DNA from 4 places in the Klebsiella sp. PK01 genome. Region 1 is predicted to be linked to each of the others. Evidence: predicted binding sites of a transcription regulator. Region 1 holds the regulator's gene; each other region holds the start of a gene.

What was found. Region 1 encodes PurR, which represses purine synthesis genes. Its sites were predicted from a motif close to CANGCAAACGTTTGCNTG; they were not measured.
Region 2: the regulator PurR is predicted to act here: its motif matches at 4,779-4,796, upstream of pyrC (dihydroorotase).
Region 3: the regulator PurR is predicted to act here: its motif matches at 5,206-5,223, upstream of carA (glutamine-hydrolyzing carbamoyl-phosphate synthase small subunit).
Region 4: the regulator PurR is predicted to act here: its motif matches at 4,378-4,395, upstream of purE (5-(carboxyamino)imidazole ribonucleotide mutase).

Annotation. Positions count from the first base shown of each region.
Region 1 is NZ_JBYEZM010000001.1:707,112-714,445, forward strand. Features, by position in the region: gene AC22LX_RS03430 (helix-turn-helix domain-containing protein) at 1-37, opposite strand, end outside; gene sodB (superoxide dismutase [Fe]) at 516-1,097, shown strand; gene AC22LX_RS03440 (MFS transporter) at 1,147-2,313, opposite strand; gene cydH (cytochrome bd-I oxidase subunit CydH) at 2,473-2,562, opposite strand; gene purR (HTH-type transcriptional repressor PurR) at 2,858-3,883, shown strand; gene punR (DNA-binding transcriptional activator PunR) at 3,904-4,815, opposite strand; gene punC (purine nucleoside transporter PunC) at 4,928-6,112, shown strand; gene cfa (cyclopropane fatty acyl phospholipid synthase) at 6,411-7,334, shown strand, end outside.
Region 2 is NZ_JBYEZM010000001.1:1,015,955-1,023,288, forward strand. Features, by position in the region: gene murJ (murein biosynthesis integral membrane protein MurJ) at 1-334, opposite strand, end outside; gene AC22LX_RS04945 (Gfo/Idh/MocA family protein) at 448-1,371, opposite strand; gene AC22LX_RS04950 (YceH family protein) at 1,374-2,021, opposite strand; gene rimJ (ribosomal protein S5-alanine N-acetyltransferase) at 2,031-2,615, opposite strand; gene mdtH (multidrug efflux MFS transporter MdtH) at 2,843-4,051, shown strand; gene AC22LX_RS04965 (lipoprotein) at 4,166-4,726, shown strand; gene pyrC (dihydroorotase) at 4,857-5,903, shown strand; gene dinI (DNA damage-inducible protein I) at 5,977-6,222, shown strand; gene bssS (biofilm formation regulator BssS) at 6,527-6,781, shown strand; gene solA (N-methyl-L-tryptophan oxidase) at 6,906-7,334, shown strand, end outside.
Region 3 is NZ_JBYEZM010000015.1:2,775-10,108, forward strand. Features, by position in the region: gene citC ([citrate (pro-3S)-lyase] ligase) at 1-129, shown strand, start outside; gene citD (citrate lyase acyl carrier protein) at 160-453, shown strand; gene citE (citrate (pro-3S)-lyase subunit beta) at 450-1,319, shown strand; gene citF (citrate lyase subunit alpha) at 1,330-2,856, shown strand; gene citG (triphosphoribosyl-dephospho-CoA synthase CitG) at 2,876-3,784, shown strand; gene dapB (4-hydroxy-tetrahydrodipicolinate reductase) at 4,011-4,832, shown strand; gene carA (glutamine-hydrolyzing carbamoyl-phosphate synthase small subunit) at 5,287-6,435, shown strand; gene carB (carbamoyl-phosphate synthase large subunit) at 6,453-7,334, shown strand, end outside.
Region 4 is NZ_JBYEZM010000004.1:288,018-295,351, reverse strand. Features, by position in the region: gene folD (bifunctional methylenetetrahydrofolate dehydrogenase/methenyltetrahydrofolate cyclohydrolase FolD) at 1-692, shown strand, start outside; gene ybcJ (ribosome-associated protein YbcJ) at 694-906, shown strand; partial or broken gene AC22LX_RS14620 (metal-dependent hydrolase) at 1,025-1,391, shown strand; gene cysS (cysteine--tRNA ligase) at 1,568-2,953, opposite strand; gene ppiB (peptidylprolyl isomerase B) at 3,127-3,621, shown strand; gene lpxH (UDP-2,3-diacylglucosamine diphosphatase) at 3,625-4,347, shown strand; gene purE (5-(carboxyamino)imidazole ribonucleotide mutase) at 4,467-4,976, shown strand; gene purK (5-(carboxyamino)imidazole ribonucleotide synthase) at 4,973-6,040, shown strand; gene mnmH (tRNA 2-selenouridine(34) synthase MnmH) at 6,150-7,226, shown strand; gene AC22LX_RS14585 (porin) at 7,333-7,334, opposite strand, start outside.

The DNA of each region.
Region 1 (7,334 bases):
TGATATGTCCGCTGACCATTTCATGTTTGTGCGCCATCTCTTTTCATCCATCAATTATGAGCTTTATGCTTGTTCAATAACGATTTCTTACTCCGAGGTCCGTTGCCTGCAGAGACAATTATATTTGTCATACAATTAAAATTAATCCTAATGATTATTGGGCATGAAAGTCATTCCCATTACGCATAATGCTCGCAAGCTAATGTTTTATAGCGATCTAAAAAGATAACAGGCGGTGAAGATACGAAGCGTTTTAGTCGTAGGCAGGCGCGTCGATGGGGAATTTGCGAATCATATCGCTCGCCATGTGCCAGACTGGCGAAGGCTTAATCAGTCGCGTTAGCAATGAATAACCTTTGTTGTTGTAAGTCTTTTAACTGACTTCAGCAAATGTTAACATTCTCAACACAATAACATGTAACACTCGCGACAGCGTTACACAGTAAATACTGTATTCAGGTGAATTTTCACCTAATTAATGTGAGAAAAAACAAAAAGTTATAAGGAGAGTAGCAATGTCGTTTGAATTACCTGCATTACCATATGCAAAAGACGCCCTGGCGCCGCACATTTCCGCAGAAACCCTGGAATACCATTACGGTAAGCATCACCAGGCCTACGTGACCAACCTCAACAACCTGATCAAAGGCACCGCTTTTGAAGGCAAATCTCTGGAAGAGATCGTTCGCTCTTCTGAAGGCGGCGTCTTCAATAACGCAGCGCAGGTCTGGAACCACACTTTCTACTGGAACTGCCTGGCGCCGAACGCCGGCGGTGAGCCGGAAGGCGAACTGGCCGCAGCGATTAACAAATCTTTCGGTAGCTTCGCTGATTTTAAAGCGAAATTCACCGATGCCGCGGCGAAAAACTTCGGCGCAGGCTGGACCTGGCTTGTTAAAAACGCAGACGGCAGCCTGGCTATCGTCTCCACCAGCAACGCCGGCACTCCGCTGACTACCGATGCGACGCCGCTGCTGACCGTTGATGTCTGGGAACACGCCTACTACATCGACTACCGCAATGCCCGTCCTAATTATCTGGAACACTTCTGGGCGCTGGTAAACTGGAAATTTGTTGCCGCTAACCTGGCAGCATAAAAACAAAACCGCAGCAGGATTACCCCGCTGCGGTTTTTCTTAGTGCGACTTAGTTATTCGCTAATGCTTCTTCTGGTTGCGAACGCCCGCCAAACAGCACCACCGCCAACGCCAGCCCGGCAATAATCGCCCCCATCACCGGCACAAAAGCATACCCGAGACCGCCGGATATCACCGCGCCGCCCGCCGCCGCGCCCAACGCGTTGCCGAGGTTGAAAGCGCCAATATTCACCGATGATGACAGGCCCGGCGCTTCGTGCGCCACGCGCATTACCCGCATCTGCAGCGGCGGAACGACCGCGAAGGTTGCCGCGCCCCACACGACCATGCTGACGGCAGCACCCAGTTGCGATTGCGCCAGCAGCGGAATAGCCAACATGATGGCAATCAACAACAGCAGGAATCCTTTCAAAGTGCCGGAGACTGAACGGTCGGCAAACTTACCGCCCAGATAGTTGCCAAGCGAGAAACCGACGCCGATTAATACCAGCATGGCGGTAACAAACAGCGGTGAAGCGTTGGTGATGGTATGCAGTACCGGAGAAATGTAGGTATACAGCGTGAACATTGCCCCGGCGCCCAGCACGGTGGTCAACAGCGCAGAGAGTACCTGAGGCCGCATTAATACCGACAGCTCGCGCTTCACGTTCGGACGCTCGCCGGCGCTACCTTTCGGCAGGGAGAACCACAGGCTTACCATCGCAATTAACCCCAGACCCGCCGTGGCCAGGAACGACATTCGCCAGCCGATGGTTTCACCAAGCCAGGTGGCAGCCGGTACGCCGCCGATATTGGCAATGGTCAGCCCCATAAACATGGTCGCAACCGCGCTGGCCTGTTTGTGTTTTGGCACCACGCTTGCGGCAACGACCGAGCCAAGGCCAAAGAACGCGCCATGATTGAGGCTGGTGATAATGCGCGACAGCAGTAGCGTCGTGTAATCCGGCGCAATAGAAGAGAGCACGTTGCCGAGGGTGAAGATCCCCATCAGGAAGATCAATGCATTGCGGCGAGCGCGATGCGACAGCAGTAACGTCATTAACGGCGCGCCGACCATCACGCCAATGGCATAGGCGCTAATCAGCATCCCCGCGGCCGGAATAGAAACATCTACGCCTTTGGCGATAACCGGCAGTAATCCCATCGGGGAAAACTCAGTGGTACCGATACCAAAGGCACCGATCGCCAACGCGAGTAAGGGAAAGTTGATTTTCATTCAGAGACTCCATCAGGCCGATTCAGGACACGGCATTACATCAGAAGCCAAAAGCATGACATCAATCACAGAAAAACAGAAGTAAACGAAATGACAAAAGATTTTTGCAGATCTGCTAATAATGGCGGGATAGGAGGGGAAGCCCCCTCCCTGCTGGAATCAGTGCAGTACCGCGGTCAACGCGGCGGCGACGATCAGACCCAGAACAATAACCGTCGTTGTCAGCGAAAACTTTAAATTTGTGTCCATCAATTTTCTCCCCTGATTATCCCCACATAGAAAGTGAGCTTGCTCATTTTTGCACAAAAATATGCAAAAATCTTCCCGGATTTAGAGTGATGCACATTTTTGCTCTTCCCCTTTGCCGCGAGATAGGACAAAATCCCACGCTAATTTGAAAGCGTATCGGCCATTGACCCCTTCCTGTCGTTCTGTGTCGTTTTCCCAGGTGTTGCAATGTTGATCATTGTATACAGGGTGTGTATAGGCAAACGTTTACGTATCGATAATCAGACGATCAGGTCAAGGTCTGGAGTGAGAAGTAATGGCAACTATTAAAGATGTAGCGAAACGCGCAAACGTTTCCACTACAACTGTATCACATGTGATTAACAAAACCCGTTTCGTGGCGGAAGAGACGCGCAATGCGGTGTGGGCGGCAATTAAAGAACTCCACTATTCGCCAAGCGCCGTGGCTCGCAGCCTGAAAGTCAATCACACTAAATCGATCGGTCTGCTGGCCACCAGCAGCGAAGCGGCCTATTTCGCTGAAATTATCGAATCCGTAGAAAAAAGCTGCTTCCAGAAAGGCTATACCCTGATTCTGGGCAACGCCTGGAACGATCCGGAAAAACAGCGCGCCTACTTGTCTATGATGGCGCAAAAGCGCGTTGACGGCCTGCTGGTGATGTGTTCCGAGTACCCGGAGTCCGTACTCAGTATGCTCGAAGAGTATCGTCATATCCCGATGGTGGTGATGGACTGGGGTGAAGCCAAAGCGGACTTTACCGACTCGGTTATCGATAATGCCTTTGAAGGCGGCTATATCGCCGGCCGTTACCTGATTGAACGCGGCCATCGTGAAATTGGCGTTATTCCGGGCCCGCTTGAGCGTAACACCGGTGCCGGACGCCTGGCAGGCTTCATGCAGGCAATGAAAGAAGCGCATATCAATGTGCCGGAAAACTGGATTGTTCAGGGCGACTTTGAACCGGAATCCGGCTACCGCGCCATGCAGCAGATCCTCAATCAGCAGCACCGCCCAACCGCCGTGTTCTGCGGCGGCGACATCATGGCGATGGGCGCTATCTGCGCCGCCGACGAAATGGGCCTGCGCGTACCGCAGGACATTTCGCTGATCGGCTATGATAACGTGCGTAACGCCCGCTACTTCAGCCCGGCGCTGACCACTATACATCAGCCAAAGGACTCGCTCGGGGAAGCGGCATTCAATATGCTGCTCGATCGCATTGTTAATAAACGTGAAGAGTCGCAGTCCATTGAGGTACATCCGCGTCTTATCGAGCGCCGCTCGGTTGCCGACGGCCCGTTCGTCGATTATCGCCGCTAACGCCCTCCCCCCGGCGCCGGTTATTCCGGCGCCCGCAACCACTCCCGATTCAACGTTTCGCTGTCGCCAAGATAGTCAAGTAGCCAGCTCAAAGCGGGTGAGGCATCGCTTTGTTGCCAGGTCAGGCAGCAGGCGGCATCCGGGAATGGGTTTTCCAGCGTTAAGGCCGTCCACTCCCCGCTATCAATATGCGGGCGGGCAAAGTGGCCTGGCACCATCCCGACGCACAATCCTGCTGAAAGACAGGTGGCTGAAGATTCCCAATCCGGCACCACCACCCGCTTCTGGTTATCCAGCAGCCAGGTTGTGCGCTTCGGCAGCGAGCGTGAGGTATCTTCGCGCACCAGTGACGGCCAGTTGCGCAACACGTCATCGCTGAGCGGCCCTTCCATCTGCGCCAGCGGATGGCTGCTGGCGACGACACAATGCCAGTTCAGCATCCCCATATCGCGGAAAGCGTAACGCCCGCCCACCGGAATCGAACGCGTCGCGCCAATAGCTAATTCTACCCGCCCATCGGCTAACGCATCCCAGACGCCGTTGAAAACTTCCTGAAAAACGATCAGTTCGACATCGCTAAAATGGCGATAAAAATCAACAATCATCTGGCGCATCCGCGCCGGTTTAACGATATCGTCCACCGCAATCGACAGCTGGCCACGCCAGCCGTTAGCAATCTGCTGGCACTGCTGGCGGGTGATCTGCATTTTTTTGATAACAGAACGTCCTTCCTGCAAAAACCAGTGCCCGGCGGGGGTCAATTCAACATCACGATGGCGACGTTCAAAAAGCGGAACCGCAAGCCACTCCTCCAGTTGTCGCACCGTATAGCTCACCGCCGAAGGTACGCGGTGCAACTCCTGCGCCGCGGCGCTGAAACTCCCGTTACGCGCCACAGCATCAACCACTTCTAAGGAATATTCAGACCACATATTCTGCCTGCAAAATTTTTGAATGCATGTGACAAATAATAGCGTTTCACAAGGCGGATTACACTCCCTACACTCTGCGGCATCGTACCTGCATCAGTAGAAAGAGAACGTTATGCAACAACCTGGGAAAGGATTTTTAGTGTGGCTGGGCGGCCTGAGCGTGCTTGGCTTTCTGGCCACCGACATGTATCTACCGGCCTTTGCCGCCATTCAGCAAGACCTCAACACCTCTGCCGCATCGGTTAGCGCCAGCTTGAGCTTATTCCTCGCGGGCTTCGCGATCGGCCAGCTGTTCTGGGGGCCGCTGTCGGACCGCTATGGTCGGAAACCGATTCTGCTCGCCGGGCTGGCTATCTTCGCTCTTGGCTGCCTTGGGATGCTGTGGGTACGCGATGCGACGCTGATGCTGGTACTGCGTTTTGTCCAGGCGATTGGCGTATGCGCCGCCGCGGTGACCTGGCAGGCGATGGTGACCGACTACTATCCGGCCCAGCGCACCAACCGCATTTTCGCGACGATCATGCCACTGGTCGGGCTCTCTCCGGCGCTGGCGCCGTTACTCGGCAGCTGGCTGTTAGTCCATCTGGAATGGCAGGCTATCTTCGCCACCCTGTTCGCTATCACCATACTGTTGATGCTGCCGGCTTTTCGTCTGAAGGCGGTCGTCAAACCTGCTGGCGAAACCCAGCAGAAAATTACCTTTATGTCCCTGCTGCGTTCACGTGAATATAGCGGTAACGTGCTCATTTATGCGGCGTGTTCCGCCAGCTTCTTCGCCTGGCTCACCGGTTCGCCATTTATCCTCCATGAAATGGGCTATGGTCCGACGGTAATTGGTCTTAGCTACGTGCCGCAAACTATCGCCTTCCTGATCGGCGGTTACGGCTGCCGTGCGGCGCTGCAAAAATGGCAGGGTCATCAGATGCTGCCCTGGCTGCTGGTTGTTTTTTCGCTGAGCGTAGCCGCGACCTGGCTTGCCGGAATACAGGATCATCCGTCGCTGGTTGCGTTAATGGTTCCGTTTTGCATCATGGCGATTGTGAATGGCGGCATTTACCCTATCGTTGTCGCCCAGGCGCTGAAACCTTTTCCACAGGCGACCGGCCGCGCCGCCGCCCTGCAGAATACGCTGCAGCTTGGCCTGTGCTTCCTGGCAAGCCTGCTGGTCTCAAGCCTTATCGCCACTCCGCTTCTGACCACCACCAGCGTGATGCTGATTTCCATCGTCCTGGCAGGCATCGGTTTCTGGATGCAGCAACGACGCGTACAGTTAGTGAGCGAATCATCTCACGCTTGATGAATTTTTAAAGGATATCCCGGACCAGTCATTAGCCTGCTAATATATTTTTATTGAAAGGCGGTTTTTAGCGGCCTATACTGGATCCGGCATCACATAAATAGAAAGTTTTTTAGATATTAACGGGGGCAGGACGCAGCCCGTTTAACCATGGAAGGCCTTTCGGCAAGGGTTATCTCCCTTCCTCTGTTCTACGTCGGATAGCACCCTCACGATTTTTTCGTGAGATTTCTCACAAAGCCAAAAAAGCGTCTACGCTGTTTTAAGGTTCTGATCACTTGGGCGTGATGGAGAAGCTATGAGTTCATCGTGTATAGAAGAAGTAAGTGTACCAAACGATGATTGGTACCGGATTGCAGCTGAATTATTGGGCCGTGCCGGAATTGAAATCAATGGTTCCGCACCCTCCGATATCCGGGTAAAAAACCCGCTCTTTTTTAAACGCGTGTTACAGGAAGGGTCTCTCGGATTAGGCGAAAGCTATATGGACGGCTGGTGGGAATGCGAACGCCTGGATATATTCTTTCACAAGGTATTGCGCGCCGGGCTGGATAAGCAACTCCCCCGCCACTTCAAAGATACGCTTCGTATCGCTGGCGCTCGTCTGTTCAATCTGCAAAGCAAAAAACGCGCCTGGATTGTTGGTAAAGAACACTACGATTTAGGCAACGACCTTTTCCACCGCATGCTCGATCCCTATATGCAATATTCCTGCGGATACTGGAAAGAGGCCGAAAATCTGGAGCAGGCGCAGCAGGATAAATTAGATCTTATTTGTCGCAAACTGCAGCTTGAGCCGGGAATGAAAGTGCTGGATATCGGTTGCGGTTGGGGTGGGTTGGCCTATTACATGGCCAAAAACTATAACGTCAGCGTGACCGGCGTGACCATTTCGGCTGAACAACAAAAAATGGCGCAAGAGCGTTGCGCGGGATTAGATGTCAATATTCTGCTGCAGGACTATCGCGATCTCCACGAAAGTTTTGACCGCATCGTCTCCGTCGGGATGTTCGAGCACGTAGGGCCTAAAAATTACGCCACTTATTTTGAAGTTGTCGATCGTAATTTAAAACCAAACGGTCGTTTTCTGCTGCACACCATTGGCTCAAAAATTACCGATCACAACGTCGATCCGTGGATTAATAAATATATATTCCCTAACGGTTGCCTGCCGTCGGTACGCCATATCGCCGATGCCAGCGAGAAGCATTTTGTGATGGAA
Region 2 (7,334 bases), 310 kb from region 1:
CGGTAATCACCCACGGCGCAGCCAGCATCCCCGCCACCGTGACCAGCGCCAGAACCAGGGTCAATAGCCCGGAAACATAGGAGACGAACACCCGCGTCGCGTCTTCGCCCTGTTTGCTTTTATATTCAGCGAGGATCGGCACAAAGGCCTGAGAAAAGGCGCCTTCGGCAAAAATACGCCGCAAAAGGTTTGGCAGTTTGAAGGCCACAAAAAAGGCGTCGGTCGCCATCCCGGCGCCAAAAATACGCGCGACGATAGCATCGCGGGCGAACCCCAGTACGCGCGAGAACATGGTCATCGAGCTGACTGCCGCTAATGATTTTAATAGATTCATTACTGTCTTATTCCACAACCCATGGAGTAAAACGCCCGCAAAAGCGGGCGCTGGAAAGTGGCGATAGTCTACCGGGTTCGCAATGAATTACTACTGTCAGTTGTTACAACCAGTTATTCGCTCATCGCTTCACGCCAGAGCTTTTCCACGATCCGCTGGGCTAAGAGCGCCTGCTCACCGGCGGTTTCCGGAACCGTCTGATTTTGCACGCATTCAACGAAGTGCCGCGCGCAGCCGTCGAATCCACGCTGCTCAAGCGTCGTTTGCCAGCCGGGCGCCGGGCGCTGCAGGATACCGCTGCCCCGCTCTTCACGCCATTCGCGCATATCGCTCACCTCATACAGCCCGCCATCGGTCACCGCCTGTACCCACTCACGCTGGCTTCCGGCGCGACGATGCATGCTGGTCGTGATTTGCAGCTGCCCCGCGCTGAAGTGATGCTCGGCGTAAAGCATTTCCCCTTGAGAAGTGGTTTGCAGGACCCCGCCATTCACCCGCGCCTTATCTCCCGCCAGCCACAGCGCGGTATCGACAACATGCAGATAATCATCCAGCAGGGTGAAACGCAGCTCTTTACCCACGCTATCGCTACGATGCTTATCCATGCGCAATGACGCCGCATCGTTGAGATGCGCTTTTAATTCACGATACAGCGGCGCAAAACGGCGATTGAAACCCACCATTAACGTTAAACGCCGACGCGCCGCCAGTTCAACCAGTGATTCGGCTTCGCTGAGCTTGTCCGCCAGCGGCTTGTCCACGCAAACATGAACTCCTGCATTCAGCAGATGATGCACCACTTCATAATGTGAAGCGGTTGAGGTATGGACAAATACCGCATCACATTGCGCCGCCAGCGCATCCAGAGACTCGGCATAAGGTAGGCGCCAGGTTTCACAGATGCGTAACGCTTTCTCTTTCCCCGGCGACCAGGCGGCCTGCAGCGTCCAACCATCGGCGGCGCCAAGCACCGGCAGCCATGCCTTTTGCGCAATGCCGCCGAGCCCCACCACGCCAACGCGTAATTTTGCCGTCACAATTACTCTCCTAAGTGAGCCAGCAGTGAATCAAGGCGTACTTTGAGCTCAGCCACTTCCGCCTCCAGCGCCTCAACGCGCGCCTGCAGATCGTCATTCGGCGGCGACACGGCTTCCACGACGGTAATGAGCGAATCCATGTCATCACAAAACAGGTGCATATAGCGGCTTTCGCGTTTACCCGGTTCGCGCGGAAGGCGCGCGACGTACGGGCCGTCTTCGCGACTGGCCAAATTGTCGAGCGTGCTTTCCACCTCGGCCATATCGCGGAATTCATACATCCGCTGCGCGCGGCTGCGCAGCTCGCCTGGCGTTTGCGCGCCGCGCAGCAGCAGCGTCGTGACGATGGCGACTTCCGCCGCTGTTAACTTGAGGTCGCCAAATTCGGAATTACAGAAGCGCTGTTCATATTTGGTCACTCGATTGCCAAAACCGCTTACCGTACGCAGATAGTGGCGTTTAACCAGTTCATCCAGCAAATCCTGAACATCGCTTTCCGCCAGCGACATCACCGGCTCGCGGTTGGTTTTCTGGTTACAGGCGGTGACCACCGCATTCACCGACAGCGGATATTGTTCGGGTGTGGTCACTTGCTTCTCCAGCAGGCAACCAATAATGCGCGCTTCATGTGCGGTTAGCTGATATTTCATGTTGTCTCCTTAGCGCCCCGGGGTCCAGTCAGTGGTCGTTAATGCCGTCAATACGTGATCTCGCCATTGCCCATCAATGAGGAGGTAGTCCTTAGCGTAACCCTCTTTCTCGAAACCCAGTCGGGCGAGCAAGTCACCGCTGCGTTTATTGTGCGGCATATAGTTGGCCATGATGCGATGGATATGCTGCGTACGCTGCATATAGCGAATCGCCGCGGTCAGCGCTTCAAACATCAGCCCCTGCCCTTGCCACTTTTCACCAATGGAATAGCCGAGATAGCAGGCGTGGAATGAACCACGCACTACGTTGGAGAAGTTCGCTACCCCAATAATCTCTTTCTCATCAGGATCGAGCAGCGCGAAATAGAATGCCGAACCTTGTTTATGAAACTCCGTAATCATCGACAATCGCGCCTGCCAGCCGGAGGGATAACAGTGGCTTTCATCGCGCACCGGCTCCCAGGGTTTCAGGAACCCTTTGTTTTCCGCGTAGTAATCGGCCAGACGCCAGGCGTCACGATCGTGAACCAGCCGCACCACCAGCCGGTCCGTCGTCAAACGCACCTTGGGTACGTTACTGCGATAGCCAAACATTCCTCACTCCTGTTCCCTGCCCCAAACTGATATCTTTCACTATACCTTCCCTGAGTGAAGGTGTGAAAACAGCAACATACCATTTTCTGCACCATCTCCATTTTTCGATGAATAGCCTCAATCGATCTTGCTTTTTGATAAAAAAATATTGTCGCCAGTATGCTGGGAAAATAACCGGCGCACCCGCAGAATATCTAAGCTTATCTTTCTTTTTCCCTGGAGGGGAAATGTCCCGCGTATCGCAGGCAAGGAGCCTGGGTAAATATTTCCTGTTAGTCGATAACATGCTGGTTGTTCTCGGCTTTTTTGTCGTATTCCCCCTGATATCGATCCGTTTTGTCGACCAGATGGGCTGGGCAGCGCTGATGGTCGGTATTGCCCTCGGTCTGCGTCAGCTGGTGCAACAAGGTTTAGGCATCTTCGGTGGGGCGATCGCCGATCGTTTTGGCGCTAAACCGATGATCGTCACCGGGATGCTGATGCGCGCCGGCGGTTTCGCGGCGATGGCCGTCGCCCATGAGCCCTGGGTACTCTGGCTCTCGTGCATTTTGTCCGGTCTCGGCGGCACACTGTTCGACCCGCCGCGAGCGGCGCTGGTGGTCAAGCTGGTGCGCCCGCATCAACGCGGTCGCTTCTTCTCTATCCTGATGATGCAGGATAGCGCCGGCGCGGTAATCGGCGCCCTGCTAGGCAGCTGGCTATTACAGTACGATTTCCGTCTGGTATGCAGCGCGGGGGCGGCGCTTTTTATTGCCTGCGCCGCGTTTAACGCCTGGTACCTACCGGCCTGGAAACTCTCGACGGTCAAAACGCCGGTCCGCGAAGGGTTGGGGCTGGTGTTACGCGATAAGCGCTTTGTCACTTACGTGCTGACCCTGACCGGTTACTACATGCTGGCCGTACAGGTGATGCTCATGCTGCCGATTATGGTTAACGATATTGCGGGTTCTCCGGCGGCGGTCAAATGGATGTATGCCATTGAGGCGACAATTTCCCTGACCCTGCTGTACCCCATCGCCCGCTGGAGCGAAAAACGTTTTCGTCTTGAGCATCGCCTGATGGCAGGTTTACTGGTGATGACGGCGGCGATGCTGCCGATTGGCTTAACCAGTACGCTACAGCAGCTGTTTACCTTAATCTGTATTTTCTATATCGGCTCGATCATTGCCGAGCCTGCGCGCGAAACGTTGGGCGCTTCGCTAGCCGATGCCCGCGCCCGAGGCAGCTATATGGGTTTTAGCCGCCTTGGCCTGGCCTTCGGCGGCGCGCTGGGGTACGCCGGCGGCGGCTGGCTGTTTGATGCCGGTAAAGTGCTCAGTCAGCCTGAACTCCCGTGGTTGATGTTGGGCATTATCGGCTTTGCGACATTCATTGCATTGTGGTGGCAGTTCAGCCAGAAACGGTCGGCTTCCGGTATGCTGGAACCGCGCATCTGACGCGCGGCCAAAGTGGTAATCCTTTTTTTCAGCATTTTCCGCTAGTACAAGCGGGGCTAGCAGACCATGCTGCTTTGTGTCAGGATTAGCCATGGCATGACGTTAAGGAACCCAATGAAAAAGATGTTGATCGCGGCCGCGCTGATTATCAGCGGCCTTCTGAGCGGATGTAACCAGCTTACGCAATACTCGGTGAGCGAGCAGGAGATTAACCAGGCGCTGCAGAAACGTAATCACTTCGCCAAAGATATCGGCCTGCCTGGCGTAGCGGATGCGCATATTGAACTGCAAAACCTGACCAGCGCCATCGGTCGTGAAGAGCCTAACAAAGTGGCGCTGAGCGGAACCGCTAATCTGGATCTGAATTCGCTGTTTGGCAATCAGAAAGCGACCATCGACCTGAAGCTTAAAGCGCTGCCGGTGTTCAATAAAGAGCAAGGCGCGATTTATCTGCGTGAAATGGAAGTCGTCGATGCGAAAGTTAAGCCGGAAAAGCTCACCTCCGTGGTACAGACGCTGATCCCCTATCTGAATCAGTCGCTGCGCAGCTATTTCAACCAGCAACCGGCCTACGTTCTGCGTGAAGATGCCAGCACCGGCGAGGCCTTAGCGAAGAAATACGCGAAAGGCATTGAAGTGAAACCGGGCGAGATAATCATCCCCTTCACTGACTAAACGATAAGGGCGCTGAATATAGTGCCCTTAATTTTTTACGGAAATGAGTGCAAAGGAAAACGTTTACGCTTATCCTTAGTGCCCGGCAAAAAACAGCCCTGATGACTGAACCAATTAGCCGGAGCCTTCCATGACAGCACAACCCCAGGTATTGAAAATCCGCCGCCCTGACGACTGGCATATCCATCTTCGCGATGATGATATGTTAAAAACCGTCGTGCCTTACACCAGTGAGTTTTACGGCCGGGCGATCGTGATGCCGAATCTGGTACCGCCGGTAACGACCGTCGCTGCTGCCATTGCTTATCGCCAGCGCATCATCGATGCGATTCCCGCCGGGCATGATTTCACTCCGCTGATGACCTGCTACCTGACCGACACGCTCGACCCGAACGAACTGGAACGCGGATTCCATGAAGGCGTATTTACCGCAGCCAAACTCTACCCGGCAAACGCCACCACCAACTCCAGTCACGGCGTGACCAGCACCGATGCCATTATGCCGGTGCTGGAACGGATGGAAAAACTGGGCATGCCGCTACTGGTGCACGGCGAAGTTACCCACGCTGATATTGATATCTTCGATCGCGAAGCGCGCTTTATCGAGACGGTGATGGAACCGCTGCGCAAACGGCTGCCGGGGTTAAAAGTGGTCTTCGAACATATCACCACCAAAGATGCCGCTGAATACGTGCGCGACGGCAACGAACTGCTGGCCGCCACCATCACGCCGCAGCATCTGATGTTTAACCGCAATCATATGCTGGTTGGCGGTATTCGTCCGCATCTATACTGCCTGCCGATCCTCAAGCGCAATGTCCACCAGCAGGCGCTGCGTGAACTGGTCGCCAGCGGGTTCAGCCGCGCCTTCCTCGGCACCGACTCCGCCCCGCACGCGCGCCACCGTAAAGAGGCCAGCTGCGGCTGTGCGGGCTGTTTCAATGCCCCAACCGCGCTCGGCAGCTACGCCACCGTCTTTGAAGAGATGAACGCGCTGGCGCATTTTGAGGCTTTCTGCTCGCTGAATGGCCCGCGTTTCTACGGCCTGCCGGTGAATGAAAGCTACGTTGAACTGGTACGCGAAGAAAGCACCGTTGCCGAAAGCATCGCCCTTCCAGGCGATACGTTGGTGCCGTTCCTGGCCGGTGAAACCGTGCGTTGGACGATGAAAAAATAAAGTTTTTTGCCCCCTGTTGTAAATGCGCAAGCGTTACTGTATAAATAAACAGTATATTACCCAGGGGGCCATTATGCGCATCGAAGTGTCAATTGCCAAAACCACAGCCTTACCCAGCGGCGCGCTGGAAGCGCTGAATAACGAACTATCTAAACGTATCGCTCAACACTACCCGGAACGTGAAAACCAGGTCACGGTACGTTATGCCGCCGGCAATAATTTGTCGGTCATCGGTGGTTTGAAAGAAGACAAAGACCGGATTAGCGAAATCCTGCAGGAAACCTGGGAAAGCGCCGACGACTGGTTTATCCACGACTAAGCCTCCGGGTTTGCTTACGCAAAATCAATTTGCTCCCTCATTGTGCTTTTTTTTGCCGGGTCGCCCCGGCTTTTTTATCTCCACTTATAACTAAGACTTTCCTTAATATCCTGATAAATTCCTTAAAAAATAATGAGACCCAGGACGAAACTCGCGCAAAAAACCGCCAATCAGAGCAAAATTTGTCTCTAATTATTTATTTTCTCGAGTTTGTACTTAACTGCTGATATAATTAACGTGCTTCAGAAAACAAGCATTAAACCTCGAGAATTGTTGTCTTTTAACATATGAATAAGGGGTTATGATGGAAAAGAATAATGAAGTCATCCAGACCCATCCCCTCGTCGGATGGGACATCAGCACCGTTGATAGCTACGATGCGCTGATGTTGCGCCTGCACTACCAAAACCCCACGCAAGAAAGCAATAAAGAAGCAGAAATTGGCCAGACGCTATGGCTAACGACGGATGTCGCACGTCAGTTTATTTCTATTCTGGAAGCAGGAATAGCGAAGATAGAATCTGGCGATTACCAGGAAAATGAGTATCGCAGACATTAGTATCACCGATGATGTCTAAATATTCACGGAACAGGCACCTGCGGGTGCCTGAATTATTTTTCGCGCTTGTACATCCGGCTGATGTTAATTACCCTGCTAATAAAACAATAACCCGGAACTCACCATGCAATACGACCTCATCATTATCGGTAGTGGCTCCGTTGGCGCTGCCGCTGGCTATTACGCCCGTCGCGCCGGTCTGAATGTCCTGATGACCGATGCCCACAAACCGCCGCACCAGGAAGGCAGCCACCATGGCAGTACGCGGCTGATTCGTCACGCCTATGGCGAGGGCGAAAGATACGTGCCGTTGGTGCTACGCGCCCAGCAGCTATGGGACGAATTTGCGCAAAGTAGCGGCGAGGCCGTATTCGAAAAAACTGGGGTTATTAACCTTGGCCCCGCGAGCTCCGATTTTCTCAATAACGTTGCCCACAGCGCGCGTCAGTTTGAGCTTAACGTGGAAGAGTTGGATGCTGAGGCGGTCATGAAACGTTGGCCGGAGATTCGTATTCCGCAAGATTACCGGGCTATTTTTGAACCGGCTTCCGGC
Region 3 (7,334 bases), on a different contig from region 1:
CCCGTGTCGGCCTCCCGAGTGCGCGAACTTTATCGGCAGCGCAACTGGCAGGCGGTCGCGGCGCTGGTGCCGCCGGGAACCCTCTCTTTTCTGATGAAACTGGCGGAAAGCGAACATCAAACCGCCTGATTTTTATGCCCTAACTAAGGATTTTCCCCTATGGAAATGAAGATTGACGCCCTGGCCGGCACGCTGGAATCCAGCGATGTAATGGTCAGGATTGGACCGGCTGCGCAGCCGGGCATTCAGCTGGAAATCGACAGCATTGTGAAACAACAGTTTGGCGCCGCGATTGAGCAGGTGGTCAGAGAAACGCTGGCGCAGCTTGGCGTGAACCAGGCCAACGTGGTGGTCGATGATAAAGGCGCGCTGGAATGCGTACTGCGGGCCCGCGTACAGGCCGCAGCGCTGCGGGCGGCGCAACAGTCCCAATTACAATGGAGCCAGCTATGAAACCACGTCGCAGTATGCTGTTCATCCCTGGCGCCAATGCCGCCATGTTAAGCACTTCATTTGTTTACGGCGCTGATGCGGTGATGTTCGACCTTGAAGATGCCGTTTCGCTACGCGAAAAAGATACCGCTCGCCTATTGGTGCATCAGGCGCTGCAGCATCCGCTGTATCAGGATATCGAAACCGTGGTGCGTATTAACCCGTTAAATACGCCATTTGGTCTTGCCGACCTTGAAGCGGTGGTCCGCGCGGGCGTGGATATGGTGCGTCTGCCGAAAACCGACAGTAAAGAAGATATCCATGAGCTGGAAGCGCATGTTGAGCGGATTGAGCGCGAATGCGGCCGGGAAGTGGGCAGCACCAAACTAATGGCGGCTATTGAGTCGGCGCTGGGCGTGGTGAATGCGGTAGAGATTGCCCGCGCCAGCCCGCGTCTGGCGGCGATCGCGCTGGCAGCTTTCGACTACGTCATGGATATGGGCACCTCCCGTGGTGACGGTACTGAACTGTTCTATGCCCGCTGCGCCGTGCTGCATGCCGCGCGCGTTGCCGGCATCGCAGCCTATGACGTGGTGTGGTCGGATATCAACAACGAAGAGGGCTTCCTGGCGGAAGCGAATCTGGCCAAAAATCTCGGCTTTAACGGCAAATCGTTGGTTAACCCGCGACAAATTGAACTCCTGCATCAGGTCTATGCCCCGGCGCGCAAAGAGGTCGATCACGCGCTGGAGGTGATTGCCGCGGCGGAAGAAGCCGAAACGCGCGGTCTTGGCGTGGTATCGCTGAACGGCAAGATGATCGATGGACCGATTATCGACCATGCTCGCAAAGTGGTGGCGCTCTCGGCTTCCGGTATTCGTGATTAAGGGGAATAAGATGAAAGAGACAGTAACAATGCTTAATCAGCAGTACGTGATGCCGGAAGGGTTAGCGCCTTATGCGGGCGTGACGGCGAAAAGCCCGTGGCTGGCCAGCGAAAGCGAAAAACGTCAGCGTAAAATCTGCGATTCGCTGGAAACGGCGATCCGTCGCTCCGGCTTGCAAAACGGCATGACCATTTCGTTCCACCACGCGTTTCGCGGCGGTGACAAAGTCGTCAATATGGTAGTGGCGAAGCTGGCGGAAATGGGCTTTCGCGATCTGACGCTGGCGTCCAGTTCGCTGATCGACGCCCACTGGCCGCTGATCGAGCATATTAAAAACGGCGTGATCCGCCAGATCTATACCTCTGGCCTGCGCGGCAAGCTGGGCGAGGAGATCTCCGCCGGGTTGATGGAAAACCCGGTGCAGATCCACTCCCATGGTGGTCGCGTACAGCTGATTCAAAGCGGCGAGCTGTCGATTGATGTTGCGTTTCTTGGCGTCCCCTGCTGCGATGAGTTTGGTAATGCCAACGGCTTTAGCGGTAAATCACGTTGTGGTTCGCTGGGCTATGCGCGCGTTGATGCGGAACATGCCAAATGCGTGGTGCTGCTGACCGAAGAGTGGGTGGGCTACCCTAACTACCCGGCCAGCATCGCTCAGGATCAGGTCGATCTGATTGTTCAGGTGGACGAAGTCGGCGATCCGGAAAAAATCACCGCTGGCGCGATCCGTCTGACCAGCAACCCGCGCGAGCTGCTGATCGCCCGTCAGGCGGCGAAAGTGGTTGAGCATTCTGGTTACTTTAAAGACGGTTTCTCGCTGCAGACCGGTACCGGCGGCGCCTCGCTGGCGGTGAGCCGCTTCCTCGAAGATAAAATGCGCCGTAACGGCATTACCGCCAGCTTCGGCCTCGGCGGCATCACCGGGACGATGGTTGACCTGCACGAAAAAGGGTTGATTAAAACGCTGCTCGATACCCAGTCGTTTGATGGCGACGCGGCGCGTTCATTAGCGCAGAACCCGAATCACGTAGAGATTTCCACCAACCAGTATGCCAGCCCGGGCTCTAAAGGCGCCTCCTGCGAGCGCTTAAACGTGGTGATGCTCAGCGCGCTGGAAATCGATACCGACTTTAACGTTAACGTGATGACCGGCTCTAACGGCGTGCTGCGCGGCGCATCCGGCGGCCATAGCGATACCGCCGCCGGCGCGGATTTGACCATCATTACCGCGCCATTAGTTCGCGGCCGTATTCCCTGCGTCGTGGAAAAAGTGCTGACCCGCGTCACGCCGGGAGCCAGCGTAGATGTGCTGGTCACCGACCACGGCATTGCGGTAAACCCGGCCCGCCAGGATCTGATCGACAATTTGCGCAACGCGGGCATTCCGCTGATGACTATTGAGGAACTGCAGCAGCGTGCGGAACTGTTAACCGGCAAACCGCAGCCGATCGAGTTTACCGATCGCGTGGTGGCGGTGGTGCGCTATCGTGATGGCTCCGTTCTTGATGTCATTCGTCAGGTGAAAAACAGCGACTAAACGCAGAGGGGGAAGGGCAATGAGCGAAGTGTTAATCAATCCGCCGCGTTCTCTGCGCGTGACATCGCTGAACGCTGAAGAGGTGGTCAGCGCGGTAGAACGCGCGCTTTTAACCGAAGTTCGCCTGACCCCAAAGCCCGGGTTGGTGGACATTCGTAACACAGGCGCCCATCACGATATGGACCTGGCCTCTTTTGAGGCCAGCACCGCGGTCGTGGCTCCGTGGATGGAGAAATTTTTCATCATGGGCCACGATACCGCGGCTATCGTACCGGAACAGGTGTTAATGATGCTGCGTCCTGTAGGGATGGCCTGCGAGAACGATATGCTGGAGGCCACCGGTGGAGTGAATACCCATCGCGGGGCAATCTTCGCTTTCGGTTTGCTGAGCGCGGCGGCGGGAAGGCTGGTATCGAAAGGCGAACCGATTGAACAGCATCGGCTTTGCGATCAGGTGGCGCGATTCTGTCGCGGCATGGTTATGCAAGAACTCTCTTCCGCCAGCGGCGAACAGTTAAGCAAAGGCGAGGCCCATTTTTTACGTTATGGACTCTCCGGCGCCCGCGGCGAGGCCGAGAGCGGCTTTCGTACCGTGCGTACCCAGGCGCTGCCGGTGTTCAATCGCATGATGGAAGAGACCGGCGACAGCAACCTGGCGCTGCTGCAAACCTTGCTGCATCTGATGGCGTGGAATGATGACACCAATCTGGTCTCGCGCGGCGGGCTTGCGGGCCTGAACTATGTGCAGCAGGAGGCGCAGCGGCTGTTGTGGCAGGGCGGCGTCATGGCTGACGGCGGGCTGGAGGCGCTACGCCAACTCGACGACGAGCTGATTGCTCGCCATCTCAGCCCCGGCGGCAGCGCCGATTTACTGGCGGTAACCTGGTTTTTATCCGCTTTCCCCGCAGGTGCGCTTTTCCCCCTTTGATTGAGTACACAACGCCTTAGCCCGCGTCGCGCGGGCGGGGCGCTACCGTGTCCCCTCCCAATTTTCACTACATAAAAGCCGAATCGCGGCACAATCATATAGTTTTTACTGATATCGACCGCCGTTTGTCATAAATTTCTAATTATCGGCGTTTTTGAGTAGCGGCTATGCAATGGGCTGGTTACTCTGAAAACAATTCACGTGAAGTTAACAAAAGAGAATAGCTATGCAAGATGCACAAATCCGCGTGGCCATCGCCGGCGCGGGCGGCCGGATGGGACGCCAGTTAATTCAGGCTGCGCTGCAGATGGAAGGCGTGGCGCTTGGCGCGGCGCTGGAGCGCGAGGGTTCAAGCCTGGTGGGCAGCGATGCGGGCGAGCTGGCGGGCGCAGGCAAATCAGGCGTTACTGTCCAAAGCAGCCTGGCGGCGGTAAGCAATGATTTCGATGTTTTAATCGATTTTACCCGCCCGGAAGGCACGCTTAACCATCTGGCTTTCTGCCGTCAGCACGGCAAAGGGATGGTGATCGGCACCACCGGTTTTGATGATGCCGGAAAGCAGGCGATTAGCGATGCCGCACAGGAAATCGCCATCGTCTTTGCCGCTAACTTTAGCGTTGGCGTCAACGTGTTGTTAAAGCTGCTGGAAAAGGCGGCAAAGGTAATGGGCGATTATACCGATATCGAAATCATCGAAGCGCACCATAGGCATAAAGTGGACGCGCCATCAGGTACCGCGTTGGCGATGGGCGAGGCGATCGCCGGGGCATTGAACAAAGATTTGAAGGACTGCGCCGTCTATAGCCGCGAAGGCCATACCGGCGAACGCGTTCCGGGTACTATTGGTTTTGCTACCGTCCGCGCGGGCGACATCGTCGGCGAACATACGGCGATGTTCGCTGATATCGGCGAACGTATCGAAATTACCCATAAGGCCTCCAGCCGGATGACGTTTGCCAATGGTGCTGTTCGTTCAGCTTTGTGGTTGAAAGATAAAAAAAGTGGTCTTTTCGATATGCGTGATGTGCTTGAACTGAATGCTTTATAATGATTATTACCCATCGTGATGTGGTTATTGCATTCAATATGTAATTGATTGCAAAGGGCAATATTTTATTGCCCTTTTTTATTTTGAATGCTTTTGGGTTTTTTCTTCTGAAAGCTTTAAAAAACTATATCTTCCTGATGTTTTTGGTTATTGAATTGTAAATTTTGACCATCTGGTCCACTTTTTTACCCTCCGCTGGCTGATTTTACAGTTTTCCTCGCCCGCAAGCGTTTTCTCAACCAGGTTAGTTGATCTTTTTACCGTGAAAATAGCCCATTTCGCGCCAGTGACGTAAAATAAGGTTAAAAATATCCGCTTTAAGTTGACTTTTACCTGACATCTCTCCAGAATGCCGCCGTTTGCCAAAATTCTGCGGGCAAAAATTTGCATTGATTCAGATCTATGTCTGAATTAATATGCAAATAAAGTGAGTGAATATTCTCTGGAGGGTGTTTTGATTAAGTCAGCGCTTTTGGTTCTGGAAGACGGAACCCAGTTTCACGGTCGGGCCATCGGGGCAACCGGCACGGCGGTTGGGGAAGTCGTTTTCAATACTTCAATGACCGGTTATCAAGAAATCCTCACTGATCCTTCCTATTCCCGCCAAATCGTCACTCTTACTTATCCCCATATTGGAAATGTCGGCACCAACGCCGCCGATGAAGAATCTTCTCAGGTACATGCACAAGGCCTGGTCATTCGCGACCTGCCGCTGATTGCCAGCAACTTCCGCAATACCGAGGACCTTTCTTCTTACCTGAAGCGCCATAACATTGTGGCCATTGCCGATATCGATACCCGTAAGCTGACGCGTTTACTGCGTGAGAAAGGCGCGCAGAATGGCTGCATCATCGCCGGCGATAATCTTGATGCCCAGCTGGCGCTGGAAAAAGCCCAGGCGTTCCCTGGCCTGAACGGTATGGATCTGGCGAAAGAGGTCACTACTGCAGAAACTTACGCCTGGACGCAGGGGAGCTGGACACTGGCGGGCGACCTGCCGGAAGCGAAGGCGGAAAGCGAGCTGCCGTTCCACGTCGTGGCTTATGACTTCGGCGCCAAGCGCAACATCCTGCGGATGCTGGTCGATCGCGGTTGTCGCCTGACTATCGTACCGGCGCAAACGTCGGCAGAAGATGTGCTTAAGCTGAATCCGGACGGTATTTTCCTCTCCAACGGCCCTGGCGACCCGGCGCCGTGCGATTACGCCATCGCGGCAATAGAAAAATTCCTCACCACCGATATTCCGGTCTTTGGCATCTGTCTTGGCCATCAGCTGCTGGCGCTGGCGAGCGGCGCGAAGACCATTAAGATGAAATTTGGTCACCACGGCGGCAACCACCCGGTTAAAGATATCGATAACAATGTAGTGATGATTACCGCCCAGAACCACGGCTTTGCCGTTGACGAAGCGACGCTGCCTGCCAATCTGCGCGTGACCCACAAGTCACTGTTCGACGGGACCCTGCAGGGGATCCATCGTACCGACAAGCCGGCGTTTAGCTTCCAGGGTCACCCTGAAGCGAGCCCGGGCCCGCACGATGCCGCGCCGCTGTTCGACCACTTTATCGAGTTAATTGAGCAATACCGTCAGTCCGCGAAATAATCAGGAGTAAAAGAGCCATGCCAAAACGTACAGACATAAAAAGTATCCTGATTCTGGGCGCGGGCCCGATTGTTATCGGTCAGGCGTGTGAGTTTGACTACTCGGGCGCCCAGGCCTGTAAAGCCCTGCGCGAAGAGGGTTACCGCGTTATTCTGGTGAACTCCAACCCAGCGACTATCATGACCGACCCGGAAATGGCCGATGCGACCTATATCGAGCCGATTCACTGGGAAGTGGTACGTAAAATTATCGAAAAAGAGCGCCCGGACGCGGTACTGCCGACTATGGGCGGCCAGACCGCGCTGAACTGCGCGCTGGAGCTGGAACGTCAGGGCGTGCTGGCTGAGTTCGGCGTGACTATGATTGGCGCGACCGCCGATGCGATCGATAAAGCGGAAGACCGTCGTCGCTTCGATGTGGCGATGAAGAAAATCGGCCTCGACACCGCGCGTTCCGGCATTGCGCACACCATGGAAGAAGCGCTGGCGGTGGCCGCTGACGTTGGCTTCCCATGCATCATCCGTCCGTCCTTCACCATGGGCGGCACCGGCGGCGGTATCGCCTATAACCGCGAAGAGTTCGAAGAAATCTGCGAACGCGGCCTGGATCTCTCTCCGACCAACGAACTGCTGATTGATGAATCGCTGATCGGCTGGAAAGAGTACGAGATGGAAGTGGTGCGCGATAAGAACGATAACTGCATCATCGTCTGCTCGATTGAAAACTTCGATGCCATGGGGATTCACACCGGCGACTCCATCACCGTCGCCCCGGCGCAGACCCTGACCGACAAAGAATACCAAATCATGCGTAACGCCTCGATGGCGGTGCTGCGTGAAATCGGCGTGGAAACCGGCGGTTCTAACGTACAGTTCTCGGTGAACCCGAAAGATGGTCGC
Region 4 (7,334 bases), on a different contig from region 1:
AAGAGGTGGGCTTCGTCTCCCGCTCTTACGATCTCCCGGAAACCACCAGCGAAGCCGAGCTGCTGGAACTTATCGACACGCTTAATGCCGATAACACTATCGACGGCATTCTGGTGCAGCTGCCGCTGCCTGCCGGCATCGACAATGTTAAAGTCCTTGAGCGCATTGCCCCGGACAAAGACGTCGACGGCTTCCATCCGTACAACGTTGGTCGCCTGTGTCAGCGTGCGCCGCGTCTGCGTCCTTGTACGCCGCGCGGCATTGTTACCCTGCTTGAGCGCTATAATATCGACACCTATGGCCTCAACGCGGTGGTGATTGGCGCTTCTAACATCGTCGGCCGTCCGATGAGCATGGAGCTGCTGCTGGCGGGTTGCACTACTACCGTCACCCACCGTTTTACCAAAAACCTGCGCCACCACGTCGAAAATGCCGATCTTCTGATTGTCGCGGTCGGTAAACCGGGCTTTATTCCGGGTGAATGGATTAAAGAAGGCGCCATCGTGGTGGACGTCGGCATTAACCGTCTGGAAAGCGGCAAAGTGGTCGGCGACGTGGTGTTTGAAGACGCGGCGGAACGCGCCTCCTACATTACGCCCGTGCCGGGCGGCGTCGGCCCGATGACCGTAGCGACCCTCATTCAGAATACGCTGCAGGCGTGCGAAGAGTATCACGACATTCAGGAGGCCTAAGATGGCGAATTTTTCTCTGGGCAAACACCCGCATGTTGAACTGTGCGACCTGCTGAAGCTGGAAGGCTGGAGCGAAAGCGGCGCGCAGGCCAAAATCTTCATCGCCGAAGGGCTGGTGAAAGTCGACGGCGCGGTGGAAACCCGCAAACGCTGTAAAATCGTCGCTGGGCAAACGGTGACCTTTGACGGTCAAAGCATTACCGTTATCGCCTAATCCTCTCTGGCGCCGGTCCCGGCGCCAGCGCTCTCCCGCAGGAAAATCAGAATAATGCGGGGATGTAATCCTCAAATACCCTACGGATAATAGGCTTTTATTTGTAGAATATAAGCCAATGCCAACTATCGTCACTCATGCCGCCGTTCCACTGTGTCTGGGGTTAGGGCTGGGATGCAAAATCATTCCCCCTCGCCTGCTGCTGGCTGGCGTGGCGTTGGGCATTTCTTAGTGTCTGCCTGTTATCCCATAGCCTGCTCGATGCCATCACCGGTGGTGGTAAAGGCGTCGGCTGGCTGTGGCCCTGGTCCGATCAACGCTTCTTCCTGCCCTGGCAGGTGATTAAAGTGGTGCCATTCGCGCTATCGCGTTATGCCACGCCTTATGGTCATCAGGTGATCCTCTCCGAGCTGCAGTGGGTCTGGCTGCCTGGTTGCGTACTGGCGTTACTACTCTGGTTGTATCGTCAATCTATTCAACGTTAGGGATTAACAGCGGCGATAGCGTTATTCAGTTTATTGCCCGTTACAGCCGCAAAATATCCTCCTGCCGGCATCTGAATCTGCCCGAATCCGTATGCGTTTTTCAGCCTACACCACTGGAAGTCAGTCCCTAACGCAAAAAGGCCACGCAAGCGTGGCCTTTTCATTAGCAATGGCGCTTACTTACGACGCCAGGTGGTGCCCTGCGGACCATCCTCCAGCACGATACCCATCTCGTTAAGACGATCGCGCGCCGCATCCGCCGCCGCCCAGTCTTTCGCTTTACGCGCATCCAGACGCTGTTGAATAAGCCCTTCTATTTCCGCCACTTCGCCATCATCGGCCTGCGCGCCGCTCTGCAGGAAAGCGTCCGGATCCTGCTCAAGCAGCCCCAGCACCGAGGAGAGCTTACGCATATGGGCCGCCAGCGCGTTCGCGGCTGCCACGTCTTCCGTTTTCAGACGGTTTACTTCACGCGCCATATCGAACAGCACCGAGTAGGCTTCCGGGGTATTAAAGTCGTCATCCATCGCTTCGATAAAGCGCGCTTCGAAGGCTTCGCCGCCGGCAGGCTGCGCGGATTTATCGGTTCCGCGCAGCGCGGTGTACAGACGCTCCAGCGCCGAACGCGCCTGCTTGAGGTTCTCTTCGCTGTAGTTCAGCTGGCTGCGATAGTGGCCGGACATCAGGAAGTAGCGGATGGTTTCGGCATCGTAGTACTTCAGCACGTCGCGAACGGTGAAGAAGTTGCCCAGCGATTTCGACATTTTCTCGCGATCGACCATCACCATTCCGGAGTGCATCCAGTAGTTGACGTATTCGCCATCGTGGGCGCAGGTCGATTGCGCGATCTCGTTTTCGTGATGCGGGAACATCAGATCCGAACCGCCGCCGTGAATATCAAAGTGATTACCCAGCTGTTTGCAGTTCATTGCCGAGCACTCAATGTGCCAGCCCGGACGCCCTTCTCCCCACGGCGACGGCCAGCTCGGCTCGCCCTCTTTCGACATCTTCCACAGGACGAAGTCCATTGGGTTACGCTTAACGTCGACCACGTCGACGCGGGCGCCTGCCTGCAGCTGGTCGAGATCCTGGCGCGACAACAGACCGTAGTTCGGGTCGGTCGGTACGTCGAACATCACGTCGCCGTTATCCGCCACATAAGCGTGACCGCGGGCGATCAGCTGTTCGGTGATTTCGATAATTTCGGCGATATGATGGGTGGCGCGCGGCTCGTTGTCCGGGCGCAGAATGTTCAGGGCGTCAAAATCTTTGTGCATTTCAGCGATCATGCGATCGACCAGCGCGACAAAGCTTTCGCCATTTTCATTAGCGCGCTTAATGATTTTATCGTCGATATCGGTAATGTTGCGCACGTACTTCAGCTTGTAACCAAGGAAGCGCAGGTAACGAGCGACAACGTCGAAAGAGACGAAGGTGCGGCCATGGCCGATATGACAGAGATCGTAAACGGTAATTCCACACACGTACATGCCAACTTCCCCGGCATGAATAGGTTTAAATTCTTCTTTTTGGCGCGTCAGTGTATTAAAAATTTTTAACATCGAAGATTCCGTGTAGACGTGTGTGGATATAAGTCGCTTATTCTAACCCTAATTCAAACCGGAAGCAGCACACATTGCAAGGTGCATCGACCCCCGCGGTTATGCTATAACAGCCACCTATGTCATACCCAACCCTGGGTTCAGCACTACAATCATCGGAACAGGATGCAAAAATGGTTACTTTCCACACCAATCATGGCGATATCGTAATCAAAACGTTTGACGACAAAGCGCCGGAAACAGTTAAAAACTTCCTGGACTACTGCCGCGAAGGTTTCTACGACAACACCATTTTCCACCGTGTTATCAATGGCTTCATGATTCAGGGCGGCGGCTTTGAGCCGGGCATGAATCAGAAAGCGACCAAATCTCCGATTCAGAACGAAGCCAACAACGGTCTGAAAAACACCCGTGGTACGCTGGCGATGGCCCGTACTCAGGCGCCGCACTCCGCCACCGCGCAGTTCTTCATCAACGTAGTAGACAACGACTTCCTGAACTTCTCTGGCGAAAGCCTGCAGGGTTGGGGCTACTGCGTCTTTGCCGAAGTGGTTGAAGGTATGGACGTGGTAGACAAAATCAAAGCGGTTGCCACCGGCCGCAGCGGCATGCACCAGGATGTGCCGAAAGAAGATGTTGTAATCAAAAGCGTCACCGTCAGCGAATAATTCGTGGCGACACTTTTTATTGCAGACCTGCATCTGCAAACAGAAGAACCGGCGATCACCGCCGGTTTTCTGCGCTTTTTAGCCGGCAGCGCCCGCGAAGCGGACGCGCTGTATATACTCGGCGACCTGTTCGAGGCCTGGATCGGCGATGACGATCCGAACCCGCTGCATCAGCAAATCGCTTCGGCCATCAAAGCCGTCGTCGACGCCGGCGTTCCCTGCTACTTCATCCACGGCAACCGCGATTTTCTCGTCGGCCAGCGCTTCGCCCGCCAGAGCGGCATGATCCTGCTCGCTGAAGAAGAGCGGCTGGACCTCTATGGCCGTGAAGTGTTGATTATGCATGGCGACACCTTATGTACCGATGACCCCGGTTACCTGGCGTTTCGCGCTAAAGTCCACACCCCGTGGATCCAACGTCTGTTTCTCGCCCTGCCGCTGTTTATCCGCCGCCGCATCGCCGCCAAAATGCGCGCCGATAGCCAAGCCGCCAATAGCAGCAAATCGATGGAAATTATGGATGTGAATCCGCAGGCGGTCGTCGACGCGATGGAGCGGCATCAGGTGCAGTGGCTGATTCACGGCCATACCCATCGTCCGGCCGTCCATGAACTCCAGGCCAACGGGCAGCCCGCGTGGCGCGTGGTCCTCGGCGCGTGGCACAGCGAAGGGTCAATGGTTAAAGTCAGCGCCGACGGCGTCGAACTTATCTATTTTCCGTTTTAATTTCGCCAACGATTTCCCTGTATTTCCGCCGACGCAACCGTTTTCCTTGGCGGGATATCGTGCTATTCTCTGTGGCCTCTAAAGCAGTGTGAAGCACACCCACAGGAGTTTTCAGACGCATGTCTTCCCGCAATAATCCGGCGCGTATCGCCATCGTGATGGGGTCCAAAAGCGACTGGGCTACCATGCAGTTCGCCGCAGAAATCCTTGATACCCTGAACGTTCCGCACCATGTTGAAGTGGTTTCCGCCCACCGTACGCCCGATAAACTGTTTAGCTTCGCCGAAAGCGCCGAAAGCAACGGTTATCAGGTGATCATCGCCGGTGCGGGCGGCGCGGCGCATTTGCCGGGCATGATTGCAGCGAAAACTCTGGTGCCGGTGCTTGGCGTGCCGGTTCAGAGCGCAGCGTTAAGCGGCGTTGACAGCCTCTACTCTATCGTTCAAATGCCGCGCGGCATCCCGGTCGGCACGCTGGCCATCGGCAAAGCCGGCGCCGCTAACGCCGCCCTGCTCGCCGCGCAAATTCTCGCCCAGCATGATGCTGAGCTGCACCAGCGCCTGAGCGCCTGGCGTCAGGCGCAAACCGATGAGGTGCTGGATAACCCGGACCCGCGAGGTGCGGCATGAAACAGGTTTGCGTCCTCGGTAACGGACAGTTAGGCCGCATGCTGCGTCAGGCCGGTGAACCGCTGGGCATCGCCGTCTGGCCGGTCGGCCTGGAAGCCGACCCGGAAGCGGTGCCGTTCCAGCAAAGCGTCATCACCGCCGAAATCGAACGCTGGCCGGAAACCGCTTTAACCCGTGAGCTGGCGCGCCATCCGGCGTTCGTTAACCGCGACGTTTTTCCGATCATCGCCGACCGCCTGACCCAGAAACAGTTGTTCGACAAACTTGGCCTCGCCACCGCGCCGTGGCAGCTACTGGCGGATAAAAGCGAGTGGCCCGCCGTGTTTGCCCGTCTGGGCGAACTGGCTATCGTCAAGCGCCGCGTTGGCGGCTACGATGGCCGCGGCCAGTGGCGTTTACGCGAGAACGAAACCACACAACTACCCAATGATAACTACGGCGAGTGTATCGTTGAGCAGGGTATTAACTTCTCCGGCGAGGTGTCGCTGGTCGGCGCCCGCGGCCGCGACGGCAGCACGGTGTTTTATCCGCTGACCCGCAACCTGCACCAGGACGGCATTCTGCGCGCCAGCGTCGCCTTCCCGCAGGCCAATGCCCGCCAGCAGGCGCAGGCGGAAAGCATGCTGACGGCGATCATGAACGAGCTCGACTACGTGGGCGTGATGGCCATGGAGTGCTTCGTCACCGCCGAGGGACTGCTGATCAACGAGCTGGCGCCGCGCGTACATAATAGCGGCCACTGGACGCAGAACGGCGCTTCCATTAGCCAGTTTGAACTGCACCTGCGCGCCATTACCGATCTACCGCTGCCGCCACCGGTGGTCAACAGCCCGTCGGTGATGATCAATCTGATCGGCAGCGATCTGAACTACGACTGGCTAAAACTGCCGCTGGTGCATCTGCACTGGTACGACAAAGAGGTTCGTCCGGGGCGTAAAGTCGGCCACCTGAATCTGACCGACAGCGATACCGATCGCCTGAGCGCCACGCTGGAAGCGCTGAAACCGCTCCTGCCAGCCGAATACGCCAGCGGTGTTTTCTGGGCGCAATCGCAGCTTAATTAAGCCATTCGTGCCGGGGATTTGATCTATCCCCTTCCCCGGCACGCCCTTCGGCGCGTAGAATCCCCACCTCGCAGTAAGCACATCTGGTTTTAACTCAAAAGGACGACCCATGGAAAATGGGAGACACTATCGCGCCATCCTCAGCGCGGATACGCCGCTTATCGACGTCCGCGCACCGGTGGAATTTCAGCAAAGCGCGATGCCCGCGGCGATTAACCTACCGCTGATGAACGATGACGAACGCGCCGCCGTCGGCACCTGTTACAAGCGCCAGGGGCCGGAAGCGGCATTAGCCCTCGGCCATAAGCTGGTCGATGGCGACCTGCGAGCCAGCCGTCTCAAGGCGTGGCTGGAGGCCTGCGCCCGCTATCCGCAGGGCTATCTGTGCTGCGCCCGCGGCGGCCAGCGCTCGCATATCGTGCAGCAGTGGCTGCGGGAAGCTGGCGTCGATTATCCGCTGATTGTCGGCGGCTACAAAGCGCTACGCCAGGCGGCAATACAGGCTACCGAGGAGCTGGTACAGCGCCCTATCGTGCTGATTGGCGGCTGCACCGGCAATGGCAAAACCCAGCTGGTTTGCTCGCGCCCGGACGGTATCGATCTTGAAGGTCACGCCCACCACCGCGGTTCGTCATTTGGCCGAACGCTACTGCAGCAACACCCGCAGGCGACGTTCGAAAACCATCTGGCGGTCACCCTGCTTAAAAAAGCTGAACAACAGACACGCTGGGTGCTGGAAGATGAAGGCCATATGATCGGCGCGAACCACCTGCCGGAGTGCCTGCGTATCCGCATGGCGCAATCGCCGCTGGCGGTGGTGGAAGATCCGTTTGACGTTCGTCTGGAGCGACTGCGCGAAGAGTACTTCGATCGTATGCATCGCGACTTTATTGCCGCCTATGGCGAAGAGAAAGGCTGGCAGGAATATAGCGAGTATCTGCATCACGGGCTGTTTGCCATCCGGCGTCGGCTAGGGCTACAGCGCTTTGCCCAGCTAAGCGAACTGCTCGACGCGGCGCTGTCGCAGCAGCAGCGTACCGCCAGTACCGAGGCGCACTTCGCCTGGCTGGTTCCGCTGTTAAATGAATACTACGACCCGATGTATCGCTATCAGTTGGGGAAAAAAGCCGGGAAGATTATCTTTCGCGGTAACTGGCAGGATGTCGCCGCCTGGCTGGCGAAGTAGTTCCCCAACCAGACGGCTTCCCGGGTAGCGGCTGGCGCCTTACCGGGGCTACTCCCGCTTAGCGCAGCGCAAGCCGGGGAAATTCCCGGCTTGCGGCGGCTCATCGTT